DNA from 3 places in the Sphingomonas melonis DAPP-PG 224 genome. Region 2 is predicted to be linked to each of the others. Evidence: predicted binding sites of a transcription regulator. Region 2 holds the regulator's gene; each other region holds the start of a gene.
What was found. Region 2 encodes LexA, which represses DNA repair genes until DNA is damaged. Its sites were predicted from a motif close to GTTCCNCNCTTGTTCT; they were not measured.
Positions count from the first base shown of each region.

Region 1: a site for LexA is predicted at 4,636-4,651, ahead of radA (DNA repair protein RadA). Genes of this name have one in related genera too.
Region 3: a site for LexA is predicted at 1,965-1,980, ahead of SPHME3_RS0119395 (ImuA family protein). Genes of this name have one in related genera too.

Region 1 is NZ_KB900605.1:2,807,694-2,817,666, forward strand. Features, by position in the region: gene SPHME3_RS0113570 (DUF423 domain-containing protein) at 1-255, opposite strand, end outside; gene SPHME3_RS0113575 (cation:proton antiporter domain-containing protein) at 252-2,018, opposite strand; gene SPHME3_RS0113580 (iron-sulfur cluster assembly scaffold protein) at 2,011-2,448, opposite strand; gene SPHME3_RS0113585 (CvpA family protein) at 2,445-3,020, opposite strand; gene radA (DNA repair protein RadA) at 3,241-4,614, opposite strand; gene SPHME3_RS0113595 (glycosyltransferase family 4 protein) at 4,865-6,022, shown strand; gene SPHME3_RS0113600 (DUF2218 domain-containing protein) at 6,561-6,863, opposite strand; gene SPHME3_RS0113605 (PadR family transcriptional regulator) at 6,860-7,480, opposite strand; gene SPHME3_RS0113610 (replication-associated recombination protein A) at 8,048-9,364, shown strand; tRNA gene SPHME3_RS0113615 (tRNA-Thr) at 9,414-9,489, shown strand; gene SPHME3_RS0113620 (endonuclease/exonuclease/phosphatase family protein) at 9,530-9,973, shown strand, end outside.
Region 2 is NZ_KB900605.1:2,193,040-2,203,012, reverse strand. Features, by position in the region: gene SPHME3_RS0110815 (peptidylprolyl isomerase) at 1-1,420, shown strand, start outside; gene trpE (anthranilate synthase component I) at 1,422-2,924, shown strand; gene SPHME3_RS0110805 (hypothetical protein) at 3,076-3,507, opposite strand; gene SPHME3_RS0110800 (anthranilate synthase component II) at 3,671-4,255, shown strand; gene trpD (anthranilate phosphoribosyltransferase) at 4,252-5,247, shown strand; gene trpC (indole-3-glycerol phosphate synthase TrpC) at 5,244-6,020, shown strand; gene moaC (cyclic pyranopterin monophosphate synthase MoaC) at 6,017-6,484, shown strand; gene SPHME3_RS0110780 (molybdopterin molybdotransferase MoeA) at 6,489-7,670, shown strand; gene lexA (transcriptional repressor LexA) at 7,729-8,421, shown strand; gene SPHME3_RS0110770 (ComEC/Rec2 family competence protein) at 8,681-9,973, opposite strand, start outside.
Region 3 is NZ_KB900606.1:171,486-181,458, reverse strand. Features, by position in the region: gene SPHME3_RS0119410 (single-stranded DNA-binding protein) at 1-125, shown strand, start outside; gene SPHME3_RS0119405 (hypothetical protein) at 327-788, shown strand; gene SPHME3_RS0119400 (DUF7146 domain-containing protein) at 927-1,841, shown strand; gene SPHME3_RS0119395 (ImuA family protein) at 2,000-2,761, shown strand; gene SPHME3_RS0119390 (Y-family DNA polymerase) at 3,042-4,469, shown strand; gene SPHME3_RS0119385 (error-prone DNA polymerase) at 4,466-7,729, shown strand; one part of gene SPHME3_RS0119375 (IS3 family transposase) at 7,803-8,067, shown strand; one part of gene SPHME3_RS0119375 (IS3 family transposase) at 8,067-8,974, shown strand; gene SPHME3_RS0119370 (AAA family ATPase) at 9,006-9,973, opposite strand, start outside.

The DNA of each region.
Region 1 (9,973 bases), 610 kb from region 2:
CCCCAGCCAGCGCGGCGCCCCCAGTGCCATCAGGTACAGCGTGCCTGCAAAGATCGCCGACCCGGCAACGAACAGCCACGCCGGCCCGCGCGCCTCGAACCGCAGCGCGACCAGCGCCGCCACCGCATGGATCAGCTGATATTGCCCCCCGGTCTTCAACCACTCGACCGCCGGGCCGCTCGCGCCATGCGCCCCGAACGCGCCGGCAGCGACGGCAATCGCGCCCGACAGCGCGGCAAGCAGGCCAAGGATCATCGCGGGTCATTCCCCCAGGGTTGCTGTTCGGCGACCAGCGCCCGCGCCGCGCGCAGGTCGCCGGCCTCGATCTGGATGCGCAGCCGTTCCTTGTCGCGGCTGCGGTACATGTCCTCCGCCCGATCGATATCCGCCTGCCCGATGCCCAGATCGCGCATCGCGACCCGCGCCATCTTGATCGCCGATTCCAGCACCTCGCGCACGACATAGACCGCCGAACTCTTCTTCAGCCGCACCAGCGCCCGCCGGTCGAATGCGCGGACGTAGATCGCCGCCTTCGGGAAGGCTTCGTGAATGCCCTCCAGCATCTCCGCATCGATCTGGTCGCCGTCCATGCAGAACAGGATCAGCTCGGCTTCTGCCGCGCCCGCCTGCCGCAACAGGTCGATCCGCGTGCCATCGCCATAATAGACCTTGGCGCCGAACTCGCCGGCGATGTCGATCATCTCGATATCGGTGTCGATCAGCGTGACGGGAATATCCTGCGCCAGCAGCATCTGCCCCACCGTTTGGCCGAAGCGCCCATAGCCGACGATGATCGCATTGGCGCCGTCCGCCGTCGGGCCGTCGCGCGGTTCGTCCTTGGCGATCGGTTCCTCGCGGAACCGCTTGGTCGCCGCCATCAGGAACGGCGTCGTCGCCATCGACAGCGTGATGATCGCGCCGAACAGGCTCGCCGCCTCGGGTGCGATCAGGAAGCCCGATTGCGCCTGCGCGAACAGCACGAAGCCGAACTCGCCGCCCTGGCTCAGCAGCAGCCCCAGCGCCAGCGCGCTGCGCCACGTCATCTTGAACGCCATGCCGATGCCGGTGATGACCGCCGTCTTGGTGACGATCAGCGCCGCCGCCATCGCCGCGACGAACAGCGGCCGCTCGGCGATCGCCTGCAGATCGAGCATCATGCCCACCGCCAGGAAGAACAGGCCGAGCAAAATCGACCGGAACGGCTCGACATCCGCCTCCAGCTCATGCCGGTACGGGCTGTCCGCCAGCATCACGCCCGCGATGAACGCGCCCAGCGCGGTGGACAGGCCCAGCGCCTCCATCAACGCGGCGCTGGCGATGACGGTGAACAGCGCCGCGAACACGAACATCTCGCGCTCGCCAAGATTGCCGATCAGGCGGAACAGCGGCCGCAGCAGGAACCTGCCCGCCAGGATCAGCCCGACCACCGCCCCGACCGTGTACAGCGCCAGCAGCCACCCCGGCGGACCGCCCGCATCGGCAGGGTTGCGGCTCATCGCCGCGACGATCGTGATCAGAGGCACGATCGACAGGTCCTGGAACAGCAGGATCGAAAACGCCCGCTCGCCGAACGGTGTGCGCAGCCGCCCCGACGATTGCAGCATCGGCAGCACCTGCGCCGTCGACGACAGCGCCAGTGGCAGACCCAGCGCCAGTGATGCGGGGACGGAGAAATGCGCGAACGCCCAGATCACACCGGTGACGGCAAGACCGCAGGCGACGACCTGCAACAGCCCCAGCCCGAAAATCTCCTGCTTCATCCGCCACAGCCGCGACGGGTTCAGTTCCAGTCCCACGACGAACAGCAGCAACGTGATGCCGAGTTCGGCGATCCCCATCTTCGATTCGGCATCGCCGACGAGGCCCAGCACATGCGGCCCGACGACCGCACCCGCGACCAGGAAGCCCAGCGTCGCACCCAGGCCGATCCGGCGGAACAGCAGCACGAACCCCAGGCCGAAGCCCAGCAGGATCATCCCGTCGCGGAGCATCGACACGCCTTCGGCCGCCTCATGCATCGGCCGTCTCCGCGCGCGCCGCAAATGCGGCCTCTGCCGCCGCCTCGAACGCCAGCCGGATCGAAGGGTGCCGCGCGGTATAGTCCAGTGCCGGCGTGAACACGTCGATCCCCGGCCAATCAGGCGTATCCCCCTCCCGCGCCAGCCACGCGGTCAGCGCATCGCGCGCCGCGGCCAGCTCCTCGGGCGTCTTGCCGATGATGTCCGCCGCCAGCAGCGACGACGATGCCTGGCCCAGCGCACAGGCGCGCACCAGCAGCCCGACCTCCTTCACGCGGCCGTCATCGCCCAGCCCCACGTCCACCGTCACCCGGCTGCCACAGATCGGCGATCGCTTTTCCACGGTCGCCTGCGCATGCGCCAGCCGCTCATGGTGCGGGATCGACGCCGCCAGCCGCAGGATTTCGGCATTGTACAAGGGGGCGTTCATCGCGGGTCACTTCCATTGTCGGGCTGGCCCGCCTCGCGATCCAGCATCGCGCGCGAACCGAACACGGGCAGCCCGCGACGGCGACGATCGACGAAATCGGCGATCCCCGCGCTCGTCGCGTTGAGCAGATTGTAGCATTTCGACTGGGTCATCCAGTCCGGCCGCCGCGCCGGCCCGCCACGCGCGGTATCGACCAGCAACGCGGCCAACAGGAAGGCGAGGCTCGCGAGGATCAGCCCTTTTAGCGCGCCGAAGCCGAAACCCAGCGCCCGATCCACCGGCCCCAGGATCGAGGTGCGCGTCCGCTTGCCGATCGCATTGGCGACCAGCTTGCCGCCCAGATACGTGCCGCCCGCAATGATCGCGAACGCCGCCACCGCCGCGCCCGACGGCGTGCCGACCGTCCCCGCCAGCTTGGCCGCGAGCGCGACGTGGAAGAGCTTCAGCATCGCGACGATCGCCACCCAGGCGAACATCGACAACACCTCCGCGACGAACCCCCGCCGCGCGCCGAGCAGCGCCGCGCCCCCGACGAGCAGCAGGACGATGATATCGAGTGCGGTAAGACCCATAGACCCCCGGGAATAAGGACGCGGAACGCCCGCGGCTAGTCCTGCATCGGACGAACTGCGATGTGCGAGGGCGACGTGAGGCCGCCCCGCCTTCCGCACCCACCCCCGTCATTCCCGCGCAGGCGGGAATCCAAACGCGCTACCGATAGCGAGAGAACCGCAACGTCAGAGGTTATGGATTCCCGCCTGCGCGGGAATGACGGAAAGTAGCCGAAGCCCCTCACCCCCGCCCCAGCATATGATCCACGAACTGCCCCAGCGTCCGGAACCCCGTCAGCCGCAGCGCGCTGTCGTCCTTGGCCAGCGCGATCGGCACCATCGCGCGTTCAAAGCCGAGCTTCCCCGCCTCCTTCAGCCGCAGCGCGCCATGCGCCACCGGCCGCAGCTCGCCCGACAGCGCGACCTCACCGAACGCCACCGCATCGACCGGCACTGGCCGTTCCGACAGCGCCGATACCAGCGCCGCCGCGACCGCCATGTCCGCCGCCGGGTCCTGCACGCGATAGCCGCCCGCAATGTTCAGATAGACTTCCGCCGTCGCAAAGCTCAGCCCACACCGCGCCTCCAGCACCGCCAGGATCATAGCCAGCCGCCCGCTGTCCCAGCCGACCACCGCACGCCGCGGCGTCGCGCCGCTGGCGAGGCGCACGACCAGCGCCTGGATCTCGACCAGCACCGGCCGCGTCCCCTCCAGCGCCGGGAACACGGTCGTCCCGCTCACTCCCTCGTCACGCTGCGTCAGGAACAGCGCCGACGGATTGGCGACTTCGGCCAGCCCTTCGCTCTGCATCGAGAACACGCCGATCTCGTCCGTTCCACCGAAGCGGTTCTTGATCGACCGCAGGATGCGATACTGATGGCTGCGCTCGCCCTCGAAGCTCAGCACCGTGTCGACCATATGTTCCAGCACGCGCGGCCCCGCGATCGACCCGTCCTTGGTCACGTGGCCGACGAGCACCAGCGCGGTCCCGCGTTCCTTGGCGAAGCGGATCAGTTCCTGCGCTGATGCGCGCACCTGGCTCACCGTGCCCGGCGCGCCCTCGATCAGGTCGCTGTGCATCGTCTGGATCGAATCGATCACCAGCAACGCTGGCGGCGCGCCGATCGACAGTGTCGTCAGGATATCGCGCACCGATGTCGCCGCAGCGAGCTGCACCGGCGCGCTTCCCAGCCCCAGCCGCCGCGCGCGCAGCCGCACCTGATCCGCAGCCTCCTCGCCCGACACATAGGCGACCGACCGCCCGGCGAGCGCGAACTTCGCCGCCGCCTGCAGCAGCAATGTCGACTTGCCGATCCCCGGATCGCCACCGATCAGCGTCGCCGACCCTTCGACGAAGCCGCCACCCAGCGCCCGGTCGAGCTCGGCGATTCCCGTCGCCATTCGTTCGGGCAGCGCGATCTCGGCATCCAGCCCGACCAGCTGCACCGTCCGCCCGCCGGTGTGCAGATTATGCTTGGCCTGGAACGGCGTAACGACCGCACCCGCCTCTTCGACCAGCGTGTTCCATTCGGCGCAATCGCCGCACTGCCCCGCCCAGCGATGCGACACCGATCCGCACGCCTGGCACACATATCGTTTCTGCGGTTTCGCCATGGCGGTGCGTGTAGCGGAATGAGAACGATAAGGGAACAGATTTCGGGCTATCGGCAGCCCCCAAATCCCCCGTCACCCCCGGGCTTGTGCCGGGGTCCACTCCTCCGCACGGGGGAGGTCCGAGCCTCCAGCCGTCCCCTTGCCGCCCGGTGGACCCCGGAACAAGTCCGGGGTAACGGTGCGCAGGCGCGACAACCACCCCCAAGCGACATAGTCACGCCGCAATCGCAACGCTATGGCCGGCGCCATCATGCACCCGTCGGACCTTCGTGTCGCGCTCTTCAGCGGCAATTACAATTACACCCGCGACGGCGCCAATCAGGCGCTGAACCTGCTCGTGCGCCACCTGCTCGACCGCGGCGTGACGGTGCGCGTCTATTCGCCGACGATCGATCCGCCCGCCTTCCCGCCGACCGGCGACCTCGTGTCGGTGCCGGCGATCCCGATGCCCGGCGGCCGCGCGGAATATCGCCTGGGCCGCTATCTGCCCAAGGCGACGCGTGAGGATCTCGAGGCGTTCGCGCCCAACATCATCCACGTCTCCGCGCCCGAGTTTCTCAACCACGGCGCCGTCACCTGGGCGCGCCGTCACGGCGTGCCGTCGGTCGCCTCGTTCCACACGCGCTTCGAAACCTATTTCCGCTATTATCGGATCGGCTTCATCGAACCGATGATCAAGGCGATCATGACGCGCTTCTACAACCGCGTCGATCGCGTCATGCCGCCCAGCCCCAGCATGGGCGAGGCGCTCCGCGAATGGGGCGTCACCACGCCGATCACCATCTGGTCGCGCGGCATCGATCACGAACGCTTCAAGCCGGACCGCCGCGATTGCGCCTGGCGCCGCAGCCTCGGCATCGCCGATCATGAGGTCGCGATCGGTTTCCTCGGCCGGCTGGTGAAGGAAAAGGGGCTCGACGTCTTTGCCGAGGTGGTGAAAGAGCTCACCCGCCGCGGCGTGCCGCACAAGGTGCTCGTCGTCGGCAAGGGCCCGGCGGAAGACTGGTTCGCGCAACAGGCCCCGCACGCGATCTTCGCGGGCTTCCAGTCGGGCAACGACCTCGGCCGCGCGGTCGCGTCGATGGACGTCTTCTTCAACCCCTCGATCACCGAAACCTTCGGCAACGTCACCACCGAAGCCATGGCCGCCGGCGTTCCCGTCGTCGCCGCGCGCGCGACGGGCGCGGTCGATCTGGTGGAGGACGGCGTCACCGGCTTCCTCGTCGATCCGAAGGACATTGCGGGCTATGCCGATGCGATCGAACGCATCGTCGCCGACCCTGCACTGAAGGCCAGCATGGGCGAAGCCGGCCACGCCAAGGCCGCGCAATATCGTTGGGACACGGCGAACCAGGCGGTGCTCGACACGTACTTGGAGCTGCACGACGGGCCGCACGCCGGTCGCTAGGCTGAACCATCGTCACGGATCGCGTCACTCCCGCGACGGCAAGGTCTCTGCAAAGGCCAGGCCGCCCACCCCCTCCGATCCGTCACCCCGGACTTGGTCCAGGGTCCACTCCGCGGCGAGGGAACGGCCCGAGCTTCTATCGCCCCCCCTGCGGCCCGGTGGACCCCGGACCAAGTCCGGGGTGACGGATCGCGTGCTGGTAGCGACAAAATTCCCGCAAAGGCCCTATTAACACCGTCACACGATCCGCGCCCCCACCCACACACGTCATTCCCGCGAAGGCGGGGATCCAGACACGCTAACGTCTGCGATGGAAGCGAAACGTCAGAGGTTATGGATTCCCGCCTCCGCGGGAATGACGGACGGTGGAATTAGAGGATTCCTGCCGTCCCTTCGATCGAAGACAGCGACAATCCCTCTTCCTCGCCGCGCCTCCGCGTCACCCGATCTTCTCTCTACGTCGCGTCTTCGCGTCTTCGCGTGAACACTCCTATTCGTCATTCCCGCCTTCGCCGGAATGACGAAGGACGCAAAGCCCTTACCCCTCCCGCCAATCGAACGTCAGCGGCGCCTCGCGAAACGCGAACCGGTCGAGGTGACTCGCCACCACCTCCCGCATCCGGCCCGTGTCCTCGCCCTCGGGCACGGTCAGCACCAGATCCAAGCTCTCGCTGTCCGCCCGCATCGCCAGCACCGATCCGGTGGGAAAGGTGATCGTCCCCTCTTCCTCGGTAAAGGCCACCGTCATCTTGTGGCTCCAGTGCTTGGCCAGCTGCTGGAGGTAGCGGCTCGCCGAATGCGTCGGCACGCGCACGACGGAGATGTGGGGCGTGCCGCTCACTTCAGCCGCTCGATCTTGCGCACGACCTCGTCGATCAGCTCGGCCACGTCATGCCCCGCCTCTTCGGACAGGTCGCCCGCCTCCAGCCGGGTCTGCAGGACCGTGCGCAGGTTGCGCATCGCCCGCCGGATCGGCGCGCGATCGGCGCGCGCGCGATGCTCGCCGACGTCGGTCAACCGCGCGATCAGCGCCGCGACCAGCTCCGCATTTTCGGCGAGGTGCGCCGCACCCGCCTCGGTGATCGCATAGCGCTTGCGCGTCGTGTCGGACGCCTGCTCGGCGATCAATTCCATGTCGGCGAGCATCGTCAGCGCCGGATAGACCATGCCAGGCGACGGCGCATACGCGCCCCCGGTCAGCTCCTCGACCGCCTTGATCAACTCATAGCCGTGGCGCGGTTCGTCCGCGATCAGCTTCAGCAGCACCAGCCGCAATTCGCTGCCGTCGAACATCCGACGACTCCGCCCGCCGCCGCCGCGCCCTTCGCCGAACACCTCGGCAAAACGCTGGTCGAGCTTCTCGCCCCACTGCTCCCAGCCCCCGCGCGGCCCGAAACCGTGATCGCGCGCGTGGCGATATCCCCGCCCGTGGCGGTGTTCATGCCCATGACCAAACATTGTACGTCCTTTGTGTTTCGATGCACTCAAGATATATCACAGAGCGAAGGGTACAAGCCCGATCAAGATATATTTTGATCGGGTGCGGCGGTCTGGAATGGATCGACATTCGCCAAGGCCCGAAGTCCTCCCCCGCCAGGGGGAGGTGGCATGCCGCAGGCATGACGGAGGGGGAGGTAAGGGTAGCGCTTCGTTATCGGAGACGCTCCCGTCCGCCCCCTCCGTCACCGCCTTCGGCGGCGCCACCTCCCCCTGGCGGGGGAGGACTTACTTGCGTCGAAGTTTGGTCGGTCCCGCTGCCCGTTGGATCGCAAATGGCGCAACGCCTTCATGATAAATGCAGGACGCCGGACGACTGCCCTACACCGCGCGCGCCATGCTACGCCCGCACCATGCCCCGCGCCCTCACCCGTCGCGATCCGATGCCACCAGAATGGAAACGATCGCCCTGGATCGTTTCGCGTAAGGTGTTCATGTTGTCCAAGTCGCGCAAAACGGCGGACCGCCCCCCCCCCCCCCGATCACGACGGGGGTGACGCCCCACCCCCCACGCCTTATCTGACCGTCATGGCAGACCTGCTCACCGGCCTCGAACCGGAGCCGACCCCGACCCCACCGGCCGCCGACGCCCCGCTCGCCGATCGCCTGCGCCCACAGACGCTGGCCGAGGTCGTCGGCCAGGAGCATCTCACCGGCCCCGAAGGCGCGATCGGCCGCATGGTTGCCGCCGGCCGCCTGTCGTCGATGATCCTCTGGGGGCCGCCCGGCACCGGCAAGACGACGATCGCGCGCCTGCTCGCCGACGCGGTGGGCCTGCGCTTTCTCGCCATTTCCGCGGTCTTCTCCGGTGTCGCCGACCTCAAGAAGGCGTTCGCCGAGGCGCGGGACCATGCCCGCCTCGGCAAGCGCACGCTTCTGTTCGTGGACGAAATCCACCGCTTCAACCGCGCGCAGCAGGATGGCTTTCTGCCGTACGTCGAGGACGGCACGGTCACGCTGGTCGGCGCGACGACGGAAAACCCCTCGTTCGAACTCAACGCCGCCGTGCTCAGCCGCGCGCAGGTGCTGATCCTCCACCGCCTCGGGGCCGAAGCGCTCGGCAAACTCCTGACCCGCGCCGAGCAGCTGGAGGATCGCCCCCTCCCCCTCACGCCCGATGCCCGCGCCGCGATGATCGCGCAGGCCGATGGCGACGGCCGCTTCCTGCTCAACCAGGCCGAGACGTTGTTCTCAGTCGACCTGCCCGAACCGCTCGATCCGGCCGGCCTCTCCGCCTTCCTCCAGCGCCGCGTGCCGGTGTACGACAAGGATCGCGAGGGGCATTACAACCTCATCAGCGCGCTCCACAAATCGATCCGCGGCTCCGATCCCCAGGCCGCGCTCTACTATCTCGCCCGTATGCTGACCGCGGGCGAGGAACCGCTTTACGTCCTCAGGCGGCTCACCCGCGCCGCGGTCGAAGACATCGGCCTCGCCGACCCGCAGGCGCTGGTCCAGTGCATCGCGGCGAAAGACACCTACGACTTCCTCGGCTCGCCGGAGGGCGAACTCGCCATCGCCCAGGCGTGCCTCTACCTCGCCACCGCCCCCAAATCGAACGCCGCCTACAAGGCGCAAAAGGCGGCGTGGCGCAGCGCGAAGGAAACCGGCAGCCTGATGCCCCCCGCCAATATCCTCAACGCGCCCACCAAGCTGATGAAGCAGATCGGCTATGGCGCGAACTACGCCTACGATCACGATGCGGAGGACGGCTTTTCCGGCGCCAATTACTGGCCCGACGAATTGCCGCCGCAGACGTTCTACGAACCCACCGGCCGCGGCTTCGAAGCGCGCCTGCAGGAACGCCTCGCACATTGGGACGGCCTGCGTGCGAGGCGGCGGTGACGCACGCCCTCTGGACTATGGCGCGCGCCTGTCGCATGGGGCGTGCCGCGCCGGGTTAGCTCAGCTGGTAGAGCAGCGGTTTTGTAAACCGAAGGTCGCGGGTTCGATCCCTGCACTCGGCACCATAACGGCACCAAATGCGCGCGGCGGCGTTACGCCTCCGCAATGGTTTCTCGTCCCCTGAAGGTCGCTAGCTACAATATCCACAAGGGGATCGGCCTCGACCGCCGGCGCAACCCCGAACGCGTGCTGGAGGTGCTGCGCGAGGTGGATGCCGACGTCATCGCCCTGCAAGAGGCCGACCGCCGTTTCGGCACCCGCGAATCGGTGCTGCCGCTCCACCTGCTCGACGACCACAGCGACTGGAAGCCCGTGCCCTTCGGCATGCGCGCGCTGTCGATGGGCTGGCACGGCAACGTCATCCTCGTCCGCAAGAGCGCCGAGATCGTCCACCACACCCCCATCCATCTGCCCGCACTCGAACCCCGCGGCGCGGTGATGGCCGACATTGCCACGGCGGCCGGCGTATTCCGCGTAGTCGGCATGCACCTCGATCTGTCCGGCCTGTGGCGCCGGCGGCAGGCCGCGGCGATCTGCGCGCATGTCGAC
Region 2 (9,973 bases):
GGGGGCGACGCAGGTGCCGCAGAAGATCGCGCTGCCCTATGCCTCGCTGATGCTCGAAAAGCGGTCCGGCCAGATCGCGTTCGTCCCCGCCTCCGCGCTCGCCGGCGGCCCGGCGCCGACCGACGCCGAATTGCAGGCCTTCTATCGCCGCAACGTTGCGCGCTTCACCGTGCCGGAACGCCGCGTGATCCGCTACGCCCGCGTCACGCCCGAGATGGTGAAAGCCGCCGCCACGCCGACCGATGCCGAAATCGCCGCCGCCTACAAGAGCCAGGCGCCGCGCTTCGCCGCTGCCGAAAAGCGCACGATCGCGCAGGTTGTGGTCGCCGATCAGGCCGGCGCCAACGCCATCGCCGCCAAGGTGAAGGGCGGCACGTCGCTGACCGACGCCGCCCGCGCCGCCGGCCTGGAAGCCGCGACGCAGACCGCCGTCACCAAGTCGGCCTATGCCGGCACGACCAGCACCGCGATCGCCGACGCCGCCTTCGCCGCGCCGCGCGGCGGCGTGATCGGTCCGGTGCGCGGGCCGCTCGGCTGGGTCGTCGCCAAGGTCGAATCGATCGAACAATCGCCCGGCAAGACGCTGGAACAGGCGAAGCCGGAACTGATCGCCGCGCTGTCGAAGGACAAGCTCGCCCGCGCGCTGTCGGACCTGCATGACAAGCTGGACGATGCGCTCGGCAAGAGCGCGACGTTCGACGAGGTGACCGCCGACCAGAAGCTCAGCGCCACCACCACGCCCGCGCTGCTCGCCAACGGCACCAACCCCGATTCGCCCGGCACCGCCGCCGATCCGGCGATCGCCCCGATCGTCGGTGCCGCCTTCCAGATGGCGGAGGGCGACCCCGCACAGCTGGTGCCGACCGGCCAGGACGGCAGCTTCGCCGTGGTCGCGCTCGGCCGTGTCGTCCCCGCCGCGCCGCGCCCGCTGGATCAGGTGCGCGCACAGGTCGCCGCGGACTATGCCGCCGATCGCGCCCGCGCCGCCGCGCGCAAGCTCGCGACCGACATCCTCGCCAAGGTGAACAAGGGCACGCCGCTGGCGCAGGCGATGGCGACCGCCGGCCGTCCGCTGCCGCCGGTCCAGCCCGCCGTCGCGACGCGCGCGCAGCTCGCGTCCGCGCAGGGCCAGGTGCAGGCGCCGCTCGCTCTGATGTTCGCGATGGCCAAGGGCAATGCCAAGCTGCTCGAAGCGCCGAACAATGCCGGCTGGCTGATCGTCAAGCTCGACCAGATCGTGCCCGGCGACGCCAAGGGCGTGCCGCAGGCGGTGGCCGGTGCCCGCGCCAGCATCGCGCAGCTCGTCGGCCGCGAATATGCCGAACAGTTCGCCCGCGCCGTCCGCAACGCCGTCGGCGTGAAGACCGATGCGGCCGCGCTGGCCAAGGTGCGCGCCGATCTTACCGGCGCCGGCAACTGAGATGAGCGCCAGCGCCGCGGCGATCGCGACCCTCGCCGCCGGGCGCCCGGCGTTCGTCTGGCGGCGGCAGGTCGCCGACACCGAAACGCCGGTCGCCGCCGCGCTTAAGCTCATCGAGCCGGGCCGCGGCGACTTCCTGCTCGAATCGGTCGAAGGCGGCGCGACGCGCGGGCGGCACAGCCTGATCGGCCTCGCGCCCGATCTCGTCTTCCGTGCGCATGGCGACACCGCCGAGATCAACCGCCACTGGGCCACCGATCGCACCGCCTTCCAGCCGACCGGGACGCCGACGCTCGCCGCGCTGCGCGCGCTGGTCGCGGAATGCCAGGGTCAGGTCCCTGCGGAATTACCGCGCGCGCTCGCCTGCCTCGTCGGTTATTTCGGCTATGAGACGATCGGCCTCGTCGAACGGCTCGACGCCCCGGCCGCCGATCCGCTCGGCCTGCCCGACATGCTATTCGTCCGGCCGACGGTGATCTGCGTGTTCGATCGCCTCGCCGATGCCCTCTATCTGGTCGCCCCGGTATGGCCCGATGCCACGCGCACGCCGGAAAAGCTGGTCGCGGCCGCGGAGGACCGTCTAGACGACGTCGCCGCCCGCCTTGCGCATACCCCGCTGCCGGCGCCCGTCACCGCAGACCCCGAAGAGCCCGCCTATACGCCCGCCATCGCGCCGCAGGACTATGCGACGATGGTCACCCGCGCGCAGGACTATATCGCTGCGGGCGACATTTTTCAGGTGGTGCTGGCGCAGCGCTTCTCCGCGCCGTTTGCGCTGCCGCCGTTCGAACTGTACCGCAGCCTGCGCCGCATCAACCCCTCGCCCTTCCTCTATCACCTCGATCTGCCCGGCTTTGCGCTGATCGGCTCGAGCCCCGAAATCCTCGTCCGGGTCCGCGACGGTCAGGTGACGATCCGTCCGATCGCCGGCACCCGCCCGCGCGGCAAGACCGCGGCGGAGGACGAGGCGAATCGCGAAAGCCTGCTCGCCGATCCCAAGGAACGCGCCGAGCATCTCATGCTGCTCGATCTCGGCCGCAACGACGTCGGCCGGGCGGCGGCGCCGGGCACGGTGCGCGTCACGTCGAGCTACGGTATCGAATTGTACAGCCACGTCATGCACATCGTCTCGAACGTGGTGGGCGACCTGTCCCCCGCCGCCGACGCGATCGACGCCCTGTTCGCCGGCTTTCCCGCCGGCACGGTCAGCGGCGCCCCAAAAGTGCGCGCCTGCCAGATCATCGCCGAACTCGAGCCCGAACGGCGCGGCGCCTATGCCGGCGGCGTCGGCTATTTCTCGCCGGACGGATCGATGGATTCGTGCATCGTCCTGCGCACCGCGATCGTAAAGGACGGCACCATCCACGCGCAGGCCGGCGCCGGCATCGTCGCCGACAGTGTGCCGGCTTACGAACAGCGCGAGTGCGAAGCGAAGGCTGGAGCGATCCTCGCGGCCGCCCGCGACGCCGTAGCGCGCGCGGCGGATGGGCAGTTCGGGCAGTAGGCCCTAGGCACCGCGCTCCGACGAAACCTCAGCCAATCCGTCATCCCAGCGAAGGCTGGGATCTCCCGGTTGGTGTGCGCGCCGAAAGCCGCAAGAGACCCCAGCCTCCGCTGGGGTGACGAACTGAACTAGGACCGTAGTAGTCCCAGCCTCAGGGGATCTGCGCCTGCGCATCGCGCTGCGCACGCCGCTCGGCCGCCCACTGGCGGTTCTGCATCAGCGCACAGCCGCTCTGCCCACCGGTGCCGACGGGCGAGCACGTATCCGGCAACCCGGCCGCGGCGCGACCGATCTGGTCCTGCACCGCCACCTTGTTCGACCATGCCTGGTTCTGCGCCGGGATCGGCCCGCTGTCGCGGAACTGCTTCGGGATGCGATAGGGCTGATCGAGCGTCGAACACACGACGATCTCGGTCGACGTGCTCTGCGGGCACTTCTGTCCCACGCCCAGCGTCACGCTGCGCACCCGCTGCGGCGGCGAGCCCGCCTCCGCCGTCCCGTCCGTCCCGGTGGCGGGGGTGGTCTGCGCGGAAGCGACCGCCGGCAGGGCGATGAGGGCGGCGAGCAGCAACGGGCGGATCATGACGGGCACTCCTTCAAGTCGTTCAACGTGCAGCCGCCGCCATGGCTCCCGCCGGCGTGGCATGGTTTTTCGGGTCTAACCGAACCGACATTGCTACAGGATTGCCGCGACGCAAGAGGGTGCGACAGGTTGCACGCCCGCGCTCTTCGGCTATGGCGGCGCGATGATCCTCGTCGTCGACAATTACGACAGCTTCACCTGGAACCTCGTCCACTACCTCATGGAGCTGGGCAGCGAGGTCGAGGTGGTGCGCAACGACGCCATTTCGGCGGGGCAGGCGCTGTCGTCGGGCGCCAGCGCCTTCCTCATCTCGCCCGGCCCCTGCACCCCGACCGAGGCGGGCGTCAGCCTCGATCTCGTCGCCGCGGCCGCGGATGCGGGGCGTCCGCTGCTCGGCGTGTGCCTGGGCCATCAGGCGATCGGCCAGCATTTCGGTGGCAAGGTCGAACGCGGCGGGCTGATGCACGGCAAGACATCCCCGGTCGACCATGACGGCACCGGCCTGTTCGAAGGGCTGCCCTCGCCGTTCATGGCGACGCGCTATCACAGCCTGATCGTCAACGACGTGGCCTCGCCCCTGGTCGTCAACGCGCGGACCCAGGACGGCATTGTCATGGGCTTCCGCCACGAACACCTGCCGATCCATGGCGTGCAATTCCACCCGGAAAGCATCGCGACCGAACACGGCCATGCCATGCTCGCCAACTTCCTGACGATCGCCGGCATTCCGGTGCGCGAGCGCCCGTGACCAGCGTCGTCCTGCTTCCCGATCCATCGACCCCGCTGTCGCGCGAAAGCGCGGCGCAGGCGTTTGCCGATATCCTCGACGCGCGCGTCTCGGCAGAGGCGATCGGCGACTTCCTGCTCGCTCTGTCCGATCGCGGCGAAACCAGCATCGAAATCGCCGAGGCCGCCCGTGCCCTGCGTGCCCGCCTGATCCCGATCGCCGCTCCCGATGGCGCGATCGACGTCTGCGGCACGGGCGGTGACGGGCATCATACGCTCAACGTCTCGACCGCCGTCGCGCTGGTCGTCGCGGCCTGCGGCGTACCGGTCGCCAAGCACGGCAACCGTGCCGCCTCGTCCAAGGCCGGCGCTGCGGATACGCTGGAGGCGCTCGGCCTCGACATGGAGATCGCCGGCGCGACCGCGGAGGCTAGCCTCGCCGATATCGGCATCGCCTTCCTCTTCGCCGCCAACCATCACCCGGCGATGGCGCGGATCACGCCGATCCGCCGCCGCATCGGCAAGCGTACGATCTTCAACCTGATGGGGCCGCTCGCCAATCCGGCGCGCGTGTCGCACCAGCTGATCGGCATCGCCCGCCCCGATTACGCCGGCCTCTATGCCGAGGCGCTGGAACAGCTCGGCACCGCACGCGCCGCGGTGATTTCGGGCGAAGAGGGCCTGGACGAGCTCTCCACCGCCGGCCCCAGCCTCGCGGTGAATGTCGGCAGCGCGGCGCTGCCATCGCGCATCACGCCGGAAGACGCCGGCCTGCCCCGCCACCCGCTCGCCGCCATCCGCGGCGGTGACCCGGCCTATAACGCCGCCGCACTGCGCCGCCTGCTCGATGGAGAGGCGGGCGCGTATCGCGACGCCGTGCTGCTCAACGCGGCGGCGGCGCTTGTCGTCGCCGACCGCGCACCCAATCTCACTGCGGGCGCACAGGCCGCCGCCGAAGCGCTCGACGCCGGCCGCGCCGCCGCGCTCCTCGACCGCTGGATCGCCTACCGATGACCATTTTGTCCCGCATTATCGAAACCAAGCGCGCAGAGGTTGCCGCGCGCAAGGCGACGATCAGCCTCGCGGATCTCGACGCGCGCATCGCCGCGGTGACGCGCCCACGCGGCTTCCGCGCCGCGCTCGACGCAAAGTCGGGCCATGCGCTCATTGCCGAAATCAAAAAGGCCAGCCCGTCCAAGGGGCTGATCCGTGCCGATTTCGATCCGCCCGCCCATGCGCGCGCCTATCAGGCGGGTGGCGCGGCCTGCCTGTCGGTGCTCACCGACGAACAGTGGTTCCAGGGCAGCGACGACTATCTGATCGCCGCGCGCGCCGCCTGCGACCTGCCGGTGATCCGCAAGGATTTCATGGTCGATCCCTGGCAGGCAACCGAAAGCCGCTCGATCGGCGCCGACGCCATCCTCATCATCGTTGCCGCGCTGGACGACAATCAGATGGCGGAAATCGAGGCCTCGGCGCTCGATTGCGGCATGGACGTGCTGGTCGAGGTGCATGACGAATCCGAACTGGACCGCGCGCTCCGCCTCAAGTCGCGGCTGATCGGCGTCAACAACCGCAATCTGCACGACTTCTCCGTCGACTTCGCCCGCACCTACGAGCTGGTCGGCAAGGCGCCAAAGGGCTGCACCTTCGTTGCGGAAAGCGGCCTCGAAACCCGCGCCGACCTCGACGCGATGGCGGCGCATGGCGTGCGCTGCTTCCTCATCGGCGAGGCGCTAATGCGCGCCGACGACGTCGAGGCCGCGACGCGGGCCTTGGTCGGGTGAGCCACCTCACCCATCTCGACGTCGACGGTGCCGCGCATATGGTCGATGTCGGCGATAAAGCCGTGACGCAGCGTCGCGCAGTCGCCTCCGGCCGCATCGCCATCGCCCCCGACGCCCTCTCTGCGATCCGCGACGGCGCCGCGAAGAAGGGCGACGTGCTCGCCGTTGCCCGCGTCGCCGGGATCATGGCGGCGAAGAAAACCGCGGACCTCATCCCGCTCTGCCACCCCTTGCCCCTCACCCGCGTCACGCTCGACCTGACGCTGGACGATGCCGGCATCACCGCGACCGCGCTGACCGCCACCGACGGCAAGACCGGCGTCGAGATGGAGGCACTGACCGCCGTGTCGGTCGCCTTGCTCACCATCTACGACATGGCGAAGGCGATGGATCGCGCGATGACGATCTCGGACATCCGCCTGCTCGAAAAGGCCGGCGGCGCGTCGGGCGACTGGCGCGCCTGACGCCATGGCGCTGCTCCCGATCGACGAAGCCCAGGCGCGGCTGTTCGCGCACGCCCCGCCGGTCGGGACCGAAACCGTGCCTCTGGCCGCCGCCGCCGGCCGCTGGGCGGCAGACGACATCGCCGCCCGCCGCACCCAGCCCGCCACCGATTTGTCGGCGATGGATGGCTATGCGATCCGCTTCGCCGATCTGCCCGGGCCCTGGACGCTGATCGGCGAAAGCGCCGCCGGCCGCCCCTTTGCCGGCACCGTCGGTCCTGGCGAGACCGCGCGCATCTTCACCGGCGCGGCCCTGCCCGCCGGCGCCGACACGGTGATGGTGCAGGAAGAGGTCGCCGCCTCCGGCACCACGATCCGCCTCACTGGCGAAGGCCCAGCAACGCTCGGCCGCAACACCCGCCGCCGCGGCCTCGACTTTCACGCTGGGGATCGCCTGATCGCGCGTGGCGAGCGGCTGACGCCCGCGCGCATCGCCGTCGCCGCGACCGGCGGCATCGGCACGATCGCGGTCCACCGCCGAGTGCGCGTCGCCATCTGTGCGACGGGCGACGAACTGGTCGATCCGGGCGCTGGCGGCGACCCGAGCGCGCTGCCCGAATCGAACCGCGCGATGCTGGCCGCGATGCTCGCCGACCTGCCGATCGAGCTGATCGACCTCGGCATCCTGCCCGATGATCTCGATCGCCTGCGCGATGCGTTCGCGCGCGTCGACGCCGATCTGCTCGTCACCACCGGCGGCGCGTCGGTCGGCGACCATGACCTCGTGCGGCCAGCGCTGGAGGCGGCGGGCGGCGTCATCGATTTCTGGCGGATCGCACTGCGACCGGGCAAGCCGATGATGGCGGGACGGCGCGGCGCGATGCAGGTGCTGGGCCTGCCGGGCAACCCGGTATCCGCCTTCGTCACCGCCCTACTCTTCGTCAAACCGTTGATCGCGCACCTGTCCGGCGCCGCAGACCCGCTGCTGCGCAGCACGATGGCGATCCTGGGCGAAGACTTGCCCGCCAACGGCCCGCGCACCGATTATCTGCGCGCGGAGCTGCGCGACGGCCGCGCCTATGCCTCGACCATTCAGGACAGCTCGATGCTGCTGACGCTGGCGCGTTCGCATTGCCTGATCGTGCGGCCGGTCGATGCCCCCGCCGCGCGCGCGGGCGACTCGGTGGAAATCCTCGTCATCGCTTGACGCCCCACGAATTGTTCCCTAGAAGTTCCGCGTCTGTTCTGACGGGGAAGGACCGCTTATGCTCACGCGCAAGCAGCACGAGCTTGTATGCTTCATCAACGACCGGCTCGAGGAGACGGGCATCTCGCCGTCGTTCGAGGAGATGAAGGACGCGCTCGACCTCAAGTCCAAGTCCGGCGTCCACCGCCTGATCAGCGCGCTCGAGGAACGCAACTTCATCCGCCGCCTGCCCAACCGTGCGCGCGCGCTGGAAGTGCTGCGCATGCCGGAACGCTCCGAACGCAAGGCGCCCGAAACGCCCGCTCCCGCGGCGCCGCCGAGCGCGCCGGCCACGGACAACGTGCGTCCCGCGCCCTCGCCCGCGAACGACGTCGTCGAAATCCCGCTGCACGGCCGGATCGCCGCGGGCGTGCCGATCGAGGCGTTCGAAGGCAGTTCGATGCTCGCCGTCCCCGCGGCGTTGCTCGGCACCGGGGAACATTATGCGCTGGAAGTCTCCGGCGACTCGATGGTCGAGGCTGGTATTCTCGATGGCGACTATGCGCTGATCCGCCGCACCGACATCGCCCGCGATGGCGAGATCGTCGTTGCGTTGATCGAGGACAGCGAGGCGACGCTCAAATATTTCCGTCGCGAAGGCGCGATGATCCGCCTCGATCCCGCCAACCGCGCCTACGAACCGCAGCGCTATGTCCCCTCGCACGTCCGCGTGCAGGGCAAATTGTCGGGTATCCTCCGCCGCTACGACTGACGGGATTCCGCCGTGGTGGCGCGCCGCAACATATGGTCGTCCGTGAGACTTTTGTGACTTTCCAAACGGCGGCTTTAGCCCCCCGTCGAGGGCCGGGCATCCCGGCTTCCCGCTGATTGCGCGAATGAAAATGTCTAGATATCAAATGTCTAGACAGGGGCGCCATGGCGAGCCTAACGAAGCAATGACGGATCGACCCTATGTCATCCCGCTACAGGAGGCAGCGTCCCGTCGCCATGGCCCAGCGCGCCGGTGGGGGTCATCGCGACGGCACGGCCGCCGGGATATCGTCCGGCCGAGGCGGGGCGACCTTGGCTCCCACCAGCCACGGATGCCGATCCCCTGGCTGCATCACCGTCCGCACACGTCCGCTCGCCAGGGTCAGCATGACGCCGCCGGTGCGCCGCAGCACGGGCGCGTCTAGCCGCAGCCAGCGCGGCCGGCACGCCCGCGGCAGCCGCCGGTCGCTCACCACGACGTCCGCTCTCCCACAGGCCGCGACCACATCCCGCCATGCCAGTTGGTAGCCGCTGCGGGTCGCCAGGACGCGGAACGACTGCCCTCCCCCGTCCCGCAGGACCGCCACGCACGCATCGCGGCTGCACCGCGCCTCCGGCAGATCGTCGAGCAGCCACGGCTCGCCATCGGTCCCGCCGTTTTCGGCAAGCATCACCCGCGTATAGTCCCCGGCGCGATCGCGCAGCAGCGCCAGCCGTCCGCCCACCCGGATCGCCATATGCCGCCCATCGCCCGTCACCAGCAGATCGGGTGGCGGGGTCAGCGCCGCCCAGACGGCACCGGCGACGATCGGCAGCGCGCCGACCCAGCGCAGCCGCGTGCTCCACAGCGTCAGCCACAGCCCACCCGCGACCATCGCCAGAAACGCCCCCAGCGGCATCGACGGCACCGCCAGCGACGCGCCCGGCGCATCCGCCACCACATGCGCCAGCCACAGCAGCCCGCGCAGCGCCCCATCGGTCAGCCACCACACGGGCCCGCCCAGCCCGACCGTGTCCAGCACCAACGCCCCCGCCTCCAGCGGCATGACGACGAACGTCGTCAGCGGAATAGCGACCATGTTGGCGGCAGCCCCATACAGACCCGCCTTGTGAAAGTGATAGACCGCGATCGGCATCAGCGCAGCCTCCACCACCACGCCCGTCAGCAGCAGCGACCCGAGCCCGCGTAGCAGACGGCGTGCACGCGCTTCCTCCCGCGGCTCGAACCACCCGCGCACCCGCGGATGCTCATGCAGCGCGACGATCGCGACGATCGCAGCGAACGACAGCTGGAAGCTCGGCCCCACCAGCGCTTCCGGCCGCACCGCCAGCACCACCATCGCACCGGCCGCGACCAGCCGCAGCGTCATCGCCTCCCGCCCCATCGCCAGCGCCGCCAGCACCAGCAGCGCGGCGACGCACGATCGGATCGTGGGAACCTGGGATCCGGTGAGCAACGTATAGCCGATGGCGGCCAACGCCCCCATCCCCGCCGCGACCAGCGGCAATCGAACGCGAATGGCAAGCCATGGCCACAGCGCGAGCAGCCGCAA
Region 3 (9,973 bases), on a different contig from region 2:
TGGTACACGTCACCGGCCGCGTTCGCGAAAGCAGCCATGGTGACGCGAACGACGTGTCGTATCGCACCGAGCTGATCGCCGACACCTTCTCGGTCCTGAGCAAGGCGGAAAGCGACGCCAGCTGATGCGGTGCGGCATTGGTCTCTCGCGTGACATCCTTGGCGCTGTGCTCCGATCGAGCCCGCTAGTGATCCTACCCCGTCCGGGCGATGATCCTCGCTGGCGCGGCTCTCGAGCCATCCGAGCCTATGCCCGCTCCCGGGTTCTCCCGAGCGCGCGCGGTACACGGCTGAAGGAGCTATTTTCTCCTTTCGTTCTGACGATGAATGACTCAGAATCTCGCCATGCCGATCCGTCCCGAACATCGCTGGCTGTACCCGATCGACTGGCCGGAGATCAGCAGGATCGTCCGCTTCAAGCGTGCCGGCGGACGTTGCGAACGCTGCCGACGTCCGCATGGCCGCCATGTCGCGCAGCTTGCGGGCACCGATGGCACCTGGTGGGATGTCGAGATCGCCGCCTGGCGCGATGGCCGCGGCCGACCGCTCCGCCGGCAGCCAGCGTTTGTGCCCCTCGATGCTATTCGGATGACTCGCAAGCCCGTCTATCTGGCAACCGCGCACCTCAACCACGACCCGACGTTCAGTGGTCCGCGCTGGCGCAACCTCGCGGCTTTATGCCCCCGTTGCCACATGATCCACGACGGTCCCGAGCATCGCCGACGCCGGTGGTGGAATGCCTTTCGCCGCCGTGCGTTGGGCGACCTCTTCACCGGGCGCTACAACTAGCCGTCGGCGAGGCGCGGAGCCGGCAGAGGCGCTCCGCTTCGTGCTTTCGAGTATGATGCGCTTGTCGTCTTCTCTCCCCGGCGGCTCGCCAGAGGGAAGGATGCCGGTGGGCCGGCCATGCGTTTTTCGGAGCTCAGCATGGTCGAAGCCTTTCAGATGCACGGGACGATCGCGATGACGCGGCCGCCGCTGGATGCCGAGGTTCGCGCCAGGACCATCGTCGAGGCGCTCGGTGGTGTCTGGCACGGCACTCGTGGTGAATGCCGTTGCCCGGCCCATGACGATGCGACCCCCAGTCTTTCGGTCCGCCTCGGCGACACCGTCATCCTGTTCCACTGCTTCGCCGGTTGCTCGACTGCGGACGTGCTGAAGGCGCTGCAGCGCAAGCGACTGCATGATCGCAGTGCCGTGGCGATCCCGGCGGACAGACCCAAGCGCGACATGAGCGCGCTGGCTCTGCGTCTCTGGAAGGCCAGCGTCCCCATCGCCGGCACGCTTGCCGAAGAATATCTATTCGCCCGCGGGCTTGCTCCGCCCTGGCCAAAGGCGCTGCGGTTCAACCCGGCGACGATCCTCGGTTCCGGCGCTGCCAGGACGACGATGCCCGCCATGATCGCCGCGGTCGAGAACGACCTCGGACTCGTCGCCGTCCAACGCACCTTCCTCGACCCCGACGATGTGCTGCACAAGCCGATCCCCAAACCGAAGGTCTCCCTGGGTTTGCTCGGCACGGCCGCGATCCGCCTTGCACCCGCGACCGACGAGCTGGGTCTCGCCGAAGGGATCGAGGACGCCCTGTCGGCGTCTCAGTGGTTCGGCACGCCTACCTGGGCGCTCGGCGGCGTCGAGCGCCTGGCGTTTGTCGCCATTCCCGAGAAGGTGAGGCGGATCATCGTCTATGGCGACCGCGGCGCAGCGGCCGAGCGACTCCTCAAGAAAGCGCGGGAGCATCTCACCGGGAACGGCCGCGAACTCGTCAGCCGCGTACCCGAGCAGCATGACGACTGGAACGATGCCTGGCGAGCGCGCCAGATCGATGGCCTGGCCGGCTAACGTCGGGACGCTCTAGAGGCTCGGACCTGGACGAAGGAGCAGCAACACTTGTAACCGTGCGCTCCGTGCGGACGCAACGGTGCACGTAAGAATCTTCAACCTTGACCGAAAGCCGAAGGCAATGGAACATTAAGGGAACGAATCGAGTCTAATCCCTTATGTCTGCCGCTGTTCAATCCCTGCCTGAAAGCCTCGCGCGTCTCCGCGCGCTCGCAACGCCGTTGCCGAATTACCGAATCATACCTTTCGAACTCAGTGCCCTGGATAGTCGTCTTGCCGGTGGCGGTCTGCGGGCAGGGGCCCTTCATGAGGTTGCGGCGCAAACCTGCTCGCTCTGCGACGATGCTGCCGCCACGCTCTTTCTTGCGGGCATCGCCGCCCGTGAAGCACGCCACGCCGGAGGGCCGGTGCTATGGGTGAGTTGTCGGAGTGATCTCTATGCGCCGGGGCTGGCACAGGGCGGGCTGCACTCCGCCGATGTGATCCATGCGCAACCGCGGGACGACAACGCGCTGCTGGCCGTCGTCGAGGATGCGGTACGCGACGGCACGCCATCGGCCGTGGTCGCCGAAGCCGACAGGATCTCGATGGTCGCGTCCCGGCGCTTCCAACTCGTCGCAGCCGATGCGGACTTGCCCGTTCTGCTGCTTCGGCGCCATCGTCGCCGGGATCGGGACCCGCTCGGCGAGCCGTCCGCCGCTTGGACCCGGTGGCGGATCGCCAGCGCGCCTTCGGGGCGCCTCGATGTGGCCGGGGTGGGGCGGGCACGGTGGTCGGTCGAGATGGCGCGGCAGCGCGGCGGTGAACCCTTCTCCTTGATCGTGGAGGGCAGCGATGAGACGGGTCGTCTCGCTGTTCCTGCCGCACTTGGCCGTGGAACGGCTGAGACGGCTGGAACGGCCCGCTTCGCGGCCGCCTGAGAGGCCAATCCTTCAACTTCCGGTCGACGACGATCCTGGTGCCTGCTCGGTGCCGCGTGGTGGTGGCTGGCGGTCGGGCGCGCGCTGGGCGCGAACCGGGATGCCGACACGCGGTGAGGTCGAGCAGCAGATCGCCGCGCTGCCGGCGCATGCGCAACCCGCTATGCGCGAACTCGGCCGACGCTCGGAAGCGGCAGAGCACCCCTTCAGGCGGGCAGCACCGGCTGTACGCGGCGCCCCGCCCGGCGCCGCGCCCGCGCCTTCCCCTGCGCACACGCCAGTGGCGCTGATCGGCAAGGTCGGCCGGCGTGAGGAAGTCGTGGCTGCCTGTGCCGCGGCGCAAGCGCTCGGCATCTATGTCGGCATGGCCGCGACGCATGCGCGGGCGCTGGTGTCTGATCTCGACTTTCGGCCGCATGAGCCGGAGGCGGATGTCGCCTTGATCGACCGGCTTGCGCTGCTGGCGGTCCGGCGCTGGTCGCCGATCGCGGCCGCGACACCGCCCGACGGGATCTGGCTCGACCTTACCGGCTGCGACCACCTCCATGGTGATGAAGAGCGGTTCTGCCGAAGGTTGCTGGCCTTCTGCCGACGTACGGGCTTCACGGCGCGGGTTGCCGTCGCCGACACGCCCGGCGCGGCGCACGCGCTGGCCCGGTTCGGCCGCGACGATCTCTCGATCATACCGCACGGCGATACGGTCCGCGCGCTCTCGCCGCTGCCGCTCGCCGCGTTGCGTCTGGAAGCAACGGCGCTGGGCGCCGCACGACGGTTCGGGTTCGAGACCGTCGCCGACCTGCTGCCGGTTGCGCGCGGGCCGCTCGCGCGGCGCTTGGGGCTGCCCGCGATTACCCGGCTAGACCAAGCGCTGGGCTCCGTGGCCGAGCCGATCACGCCGCGGGAGGATGCGACCGTGCCTGTCGTCGAGCGTCGGCTGCTCGAGCCGATCGGAACCGCGGAAGCGATCGAGCAGGTCATGGCGGATCTGCTTGGCGACATGGCCGGACTGCTGCAGGCGAGGGGGCTCGGGGTCCGCTCGCTGCGGCTGTGCGGGCTGCGCGTCGACGGCAGCGAGCAGGTCGTGGGGGTCGGTACCTCGCGGCCAACACGCGAGGTGGCGCATCTCCTGCGACTGCTCAAGCTCCGGATCGAGCGGATCGACCCCGGTATGGGGCTCGAGCAATTCTGGTTGGCCGCCCCGCACACCGAACCGCTCGATGCCGTTAATCTCGGCGCGGTGCTCGCCGGGGACGTCCAGGTGCGTGATCCGGCTCGGCTCGTCGACGTGGTGGCGGGGCGGATCGGTCCCGGCGCTGTGTTCCGGTTCGCGCCGGTCGAGAGCCATGTGCCGGAGCGGGCCGTCACCCGCTCCGACCCGGTCGCCATGCCCGGAACCTGGCCGGGCTGGCAACGTCCGGTGCGCCTGTTTGCCCGACCCGAGCCGCTCTGGGGCGTCATCGCACTGCTTCCCGACCAGCCGCCACGCCGCTTCGAATGGCGGGGGAGGGCGCACCGCGTGGTGGCTGGCGATGGCCCCGAGCGGATCCATGGCGAATGGTGGCGCCGGGACGCCGAGGTCTGGGCGATCCGCGACTATTATCGCGTCGAGGACGAAGCAGGCGGCCGCTTCTGGCTGTTCCGGCGCGGCGACGGGGTGGAGGACGATACCGGCGGTCTCAGCTGGTGGATCCACGGCGTGTTCGCATGAGCGCGTACGTCGAACTCCAGGTTCTGACGCACTTCTCGCTGCTGCGAGGTGCGTCTTCGCCGGAGGAGCTGTTCTCGGCCGCGGCGCTGCTCGGCTACCCGGCGCTCGGCGTCGGCGACATCGGCACCGTCGCGGGCGTGGTGCGTGCCTGGGAGGCGCAGAAGGCGACGCGCGTGCGTTCGATCGCCGGGGCCCGCGTCGATCTCTCCTGCGGCCGGCGGCTCATCCTCTACCCGACCGACCGGCCGGCCTGGTCGCGTCTGACGCGCCTGCTGACCGTCGGCAAGAAGCGGGCGGGGAAAGGCGGCTGCCTGCTCCATTGGCACGATCTGGCGCCCTGGTCCGAAGGAATCATCACCATCCTGCTGCCGCACGAGGCGGACGAGGAGAACCTCGCGGCGCTCGCCGACCTCCGCCAAGTCTACGGTCCGCGCGGCTATATGGCGCTCTTCCAGCGGCGTCGGCCCGATGATGCGGTGCGCATCGACGCGCTTGCACGACAGGCCGGCGCCGCGGGCGTGCGCGCCGTGGTGACCGGTGATGTGCTCTACCACGCACCGGAAGCCCGGCTGCTGCAGGACGTGGTCACCGCCGTGCGCGAGAAGTGCACCGTCGACGAACTCGGCTACCGGCGCGAGGTCAACGCCGACCGGGCGCTGAAATCACCGGAGGAAATGGTCCGGCGCTTCCGCGCCTACCCCGACGCGCTCCGCGCCAGCGTCGACATCGCCCGGGCCTGCACCTTCGATTTGGGCGAGCTCGCGTACCAATATCCCCACGAGCGCGTGATCGAAGGGCTGACCGCGCAGCAGGCGCTCGAGCAACTCGCGGGCGATGCCGTTGACCGCATGTTCGACGGTGAGGTGCCGCAGGCGTACCGCGACCAGATCGGCCACGAGCTGAAGCTCATCGCAGAACTCGGCTATGCGCCCTATTTCCTGACCGTCCACGCGATCGTGCGCGAGGCGCGCCGGCGCGGCATCCTCTGCCAGGGGCGGGGCTCGGCCGCGAACAGCTGCGTCTGCTTCGTCCTCGGCATCACCAGCATCGATCCGATCAAACACGAGCTGCTGTTCGAGCGGTTCGTCTCGGGCGAGCGCCGCGAGCCGCCCGATATCGACGTCGATTTCGAGCATGAGCGACGCGAAGAGATCATCCAGTGGATCTACGAGACCTATGGGCGTGACCGCTCGGCGCTGACCGCCGTCGTCACCCGCTACCGCGCCCGTGGCGCGGTGCGCGATGTCGGCAAGGCCATGGGCCTGCCCGAGGACCTCACCGCATCGCTCGCTGGCCTCGTCTGGGGCTGGTCAGCCGAGGGTGTCGGCGAGAAGCAGGTCAATGAGCTCAACCTCGACATCGCCGATCGCCGGCTTCGGCTGACGCTCGATCTCGCCCGCAAGCTCATCGGCGTGCCGCGCCACATGAGTCAGCACCCGGGCGGCTTTGTCCTCACCCACGACCGACTCGACGACCTCGTCCCGATCGAGCCCGCGGCGATGGATGATCGTCAGACCATCGAGTGGGACAAGGACGATATCGACGCCTTGAAGTTTATGAAGGTCGACGTGCTGGGCCTCGGCATGCTCGGCTGCATGAACCGGGCCTTCAACCTGCTTGAGGAGGCGAAGGGCAAGCGGGTCGGGCTTGCCGACCTTCAGGACGATGATCCCGCCGTGTTCGCGATGATCCAGAAGGCGGACACCCTCGGCACTTTCCAGATCGAGTCACGCGCGCAAATGTCCATGCTGCCGCGCATGAAGCCGCGTCGCTTCTACGACCTCGTCATTCAGGTCGCGATCGTGCGGCCGGGGCCGATCCAGGGCGACATGGTCCACCCGTACCTACGCCGGCGCGAGGGGCTGGAGCGGCCGGAGTACCCGCGGCCGGAGCTGCGCGCTGTGCTCGAGAAGACATTGGGCGTGCCGCTCTTCCAGGAACAGGCGATGAAGGTCGCGATCGTGGGGGCCGGGTTTACGCCTGCCGAGGCGGACCAACTCAGAAGAGCGATGGCGACCTTCAAGTTTACCGGTGGTGTCTCGCATTTTTCGGAGAAGCTGATCGAGGGGATGGTGGCACGAGGCTACCCGCGCGAGTTCGCCGAGCGGACCTTCCGCCAGCTCGAGGGCTTCGGCTCCTACGGCTTTCCCGAGAGCCACGCCGCGAGCTTCGCCAAGATCGCCTACGCTTCGGCCTGGATGAAGCACCATCATCCCGACGTGTTCTGCGCCGCCCTTATGAATGCTCAACCCATGGGGTTCTATGCGCCCGCACAGATCGTCCGCGATGCGCGCGAGCATGGTGTCGAGGTCCGCCCGCCATGTATTAACGCCAGTCGCTGGGATTGTACGCTGGAGCCGACCGATGGCCGCCATCTCGCAGTGCGCCTCGGGCTGCGTCAGGTCCGCGGCCTGTCCAATGCCGATGGTGCGGCGATCGTCGGCGCGCGGTCGACGACGCTGTTCGAGTCCGTCGAGGATGTCTGGCGCCGGTCGGGCGTGCCGCGCGCTGCGATCGAGAAGCTCGCCGATGCCGACGCCTTCCATTCCTTTGGCGCCGATCGTCGCCAGGGCCTGTGGAAGGTGAGGGGGCTGGGTGAGGCGCCGCTGCCGCTCTTCGCGGCCGCCGATCGCCAGGCCGAGACCTTCAGGGCGGAAGGGATTGAGCCTGATGTCAGCCTGCACCCGCTGACCGACGGGCGCGAAGTGATCGAGGACTATCGTGTCCTCCAGCTCTCTCTCCGCGCGCATCCACTCGCCTTTGTGCGCAACGAGCTCACCCGCCGGGGCGTGACCTGCTGTGCGGATCTTGCGAGCATCCGCGATGGGCGTCATGTCGAGGTCGCCGGCATCATCCTGGTTCGCCAGAAGCCCGGCAGCGCCAAGGGCGTCCTCTTCGTCACCATCGAGGATGAGACCGGGATCGCCAACGGCATTCTCTGGCCGGACCGCTTCGAAGCGCAGCGGCGCACCGTCATGTCCGCCTCGATGATTGGAATGAAGGGGCGGGTGCAGAAGGAGGGCGAGGTGATCCACGTCATCTGTGACCGGATCATCGACCATGGCGACCTGCTGCACCGGGTCGGCGAGATGAGCTTCCCGCACCGCACCGGTCGTGGCGACGGGGCGCGGCACGCTGGTGCTCGCGATCGCGGCGATAAAGGATGGAGTCCGGAGCCGCGCAATTGCTACTGGCCGCCCCGCGCCGACGGCATCGACCCCGAGCAGGTCGTGCGTTTCAAATCGCACGACTTTCGTTGAACAATGGCGCTGAGCTGCCCCCTTCTGAGTGGTCCATCGACTATGACAGTCTGGATCAAGGAAGGGACGACGAATGCCTGCCAAGAAGCACAAGCCCGAGGAGATCATCGGGAAGCTGCGTGAAGTGGAGATCGTGCTGGGCCAGGGTGGCACGACCGCCGAGGCATGTCGGCGGATCGCGGTCAGCGAGCAGACCTACTACCGCTGGCGCAAGGAATACGGTGGGCTGAAGACGGATCAGGCTCGCCGGATGAAGGATCTGGAGAAGGAGAACCTGCGGCTGCGCCGCGCGATCTCCGACCTGACACTGGACAAGCTGATCCTGCAGGAGGCTGCACGGGGAAACTTCTGAGCCCCGCGCGACGCCGGCGCTGCATCGACCAGGTGAAAGAGGTGCTGGACGTATCCGAGCGGCGCGTGTGCCGCGTGCTTGGGCAGCACCGGTCGACACAGCGCAAGGTGCCGTGCGGGGCAGATGACGAGCAGGCACTGACCGACGACATCGTCGCGCTGGCCAAGCAGTACGGGCGCTACGGCTACCGCCGGGTGACAGCGCTGCTGCATGCGGCGGGATGGTTTGTGAACCACAAACGGGTGGAGCGGATCTGGCGACGCGAGGGGCTGAAGGTGCCCCAGCGGCAGCCGAAACGTGGTCGCCTGTGGTTGAACGATGGCTCGTGTATTCGGCTACGACCGGAGTATCCGGGGCATGTCTGGGCGTACGACTTCGTCGAAGCGCGCACGCACGACGGGCGCAAGTTCCGCATCCTCACCATCATCGACGAGGCCAGCAGGGAGTGCCTGGCGCTGATCGTCGCGCGCCAGCTCCGCCACGAAGACGTGCTGGCGGCGCTTGCCGACCTGTTCATCGCGCGGGGTCCGCCCGCGCACATCAGGTCGGATAACGGCAGCGAGTTCATCGCTACCGCGGTTCAGAAATGGCTTGGGCAGGTTGGCGTGAAGACGCTCTACATCGCGCCAGGCTCGCCGTGGGAGAACGGCTACAACGAGAGCTTCAACGGCTCGCTGCGTGACGAACTGCTCAACGGCGAGATCTTCTATAGCCTCGCCGAGGCAAGAGTGCTGATCGAGGCGTGGCGATGCCACTACAACACCGTCCGGCCGCACAGCAGCTTGGGCTACCGCCCACCCGCACCAGAAGCGGCGACACCGCCATTGCCGGCCTCCGGTTCCGCTTCGCTCCACCTCCGACCGGCAATGGCGGCGGAGACGACAATGCACTAACTAACAACCCGGACCACCCGGTGGGGGCTGCTCAATCGGCCAACTGCGTTTCAAGTGGCATCAGTTCCACCGAAGCACGCGCGGCGGCCTCGCGTCCCTGCGCCAATGCGGCCTCGGCGGCGCCGGACTGAGCTTCCAGGTGGAGACAATCCGCCATTGCCTCATTGAGCGATCGGGCCGATGCGGCAAGGCTCCGCAGCCGCGCAACATCGGCACTGGCCTCGCTATGCTGACTGATCGCCGCGTCGGCTTCCGCAATCGTCGTGCGATGTGCCGCGATCACGTTGGCAAGCGCCGTTCGATCCTGCTGCTCGGCCGACACCAGCGCGGCCAATTGGCCACGGCGGGCGAGATCGATTCGTGCCGCATTGAGCACTACGATATTCTGGTCGATCGTGGCGATCGCGGCATTCTGCGCGGTTACTGCGTCACTGGCGGAACCCACGAGCGGCGATGCCCGATCGAGCCGCGCCTGCGCATCGCTGACGACGCTGCGCAGCCGGATTAGCGTTGGATGGTCAAGCCGTCCCTCCGCCTGGCAGACCGCGAACTGCGCGGGCATGTCGGAGAGCGCCTCCATAGCCGTCCTGCGCTCACCGGCAGTTCGCAATGCCTCACCGATCCGGTCCCCGAGCGCTGCGAGGCGTGCCGCGACGCCTTCGCCAGTGACGGCAATCGGCTGACCTGCCGCAAACTGTTGAAGGTCCCGCTCGAGCTGGTCGATCCGGGCAGCGACTTCGTCGGCCGTCAACACGCCCGTGGCGCGCGCGGTCGCACGGAGCCGCTCGAGCCGTGTCATCCATCCCTGCCAACCGGCGATCTCCCGATCGAGGGTAGCAACGACGGCCTGCTCGGCGTCGAGCCTCCGCGTGAAAGCCGCGATGGTCGGTCGCCCGCGCAACCCTGCGCGGATCCGTTCGAGCCGGTCGATGCCGCTTGGTCCCTTGAGCGCCTCCCATTGATCCTGCGGGTCGCGACTGGTGAACCGCTGCTGTGCCG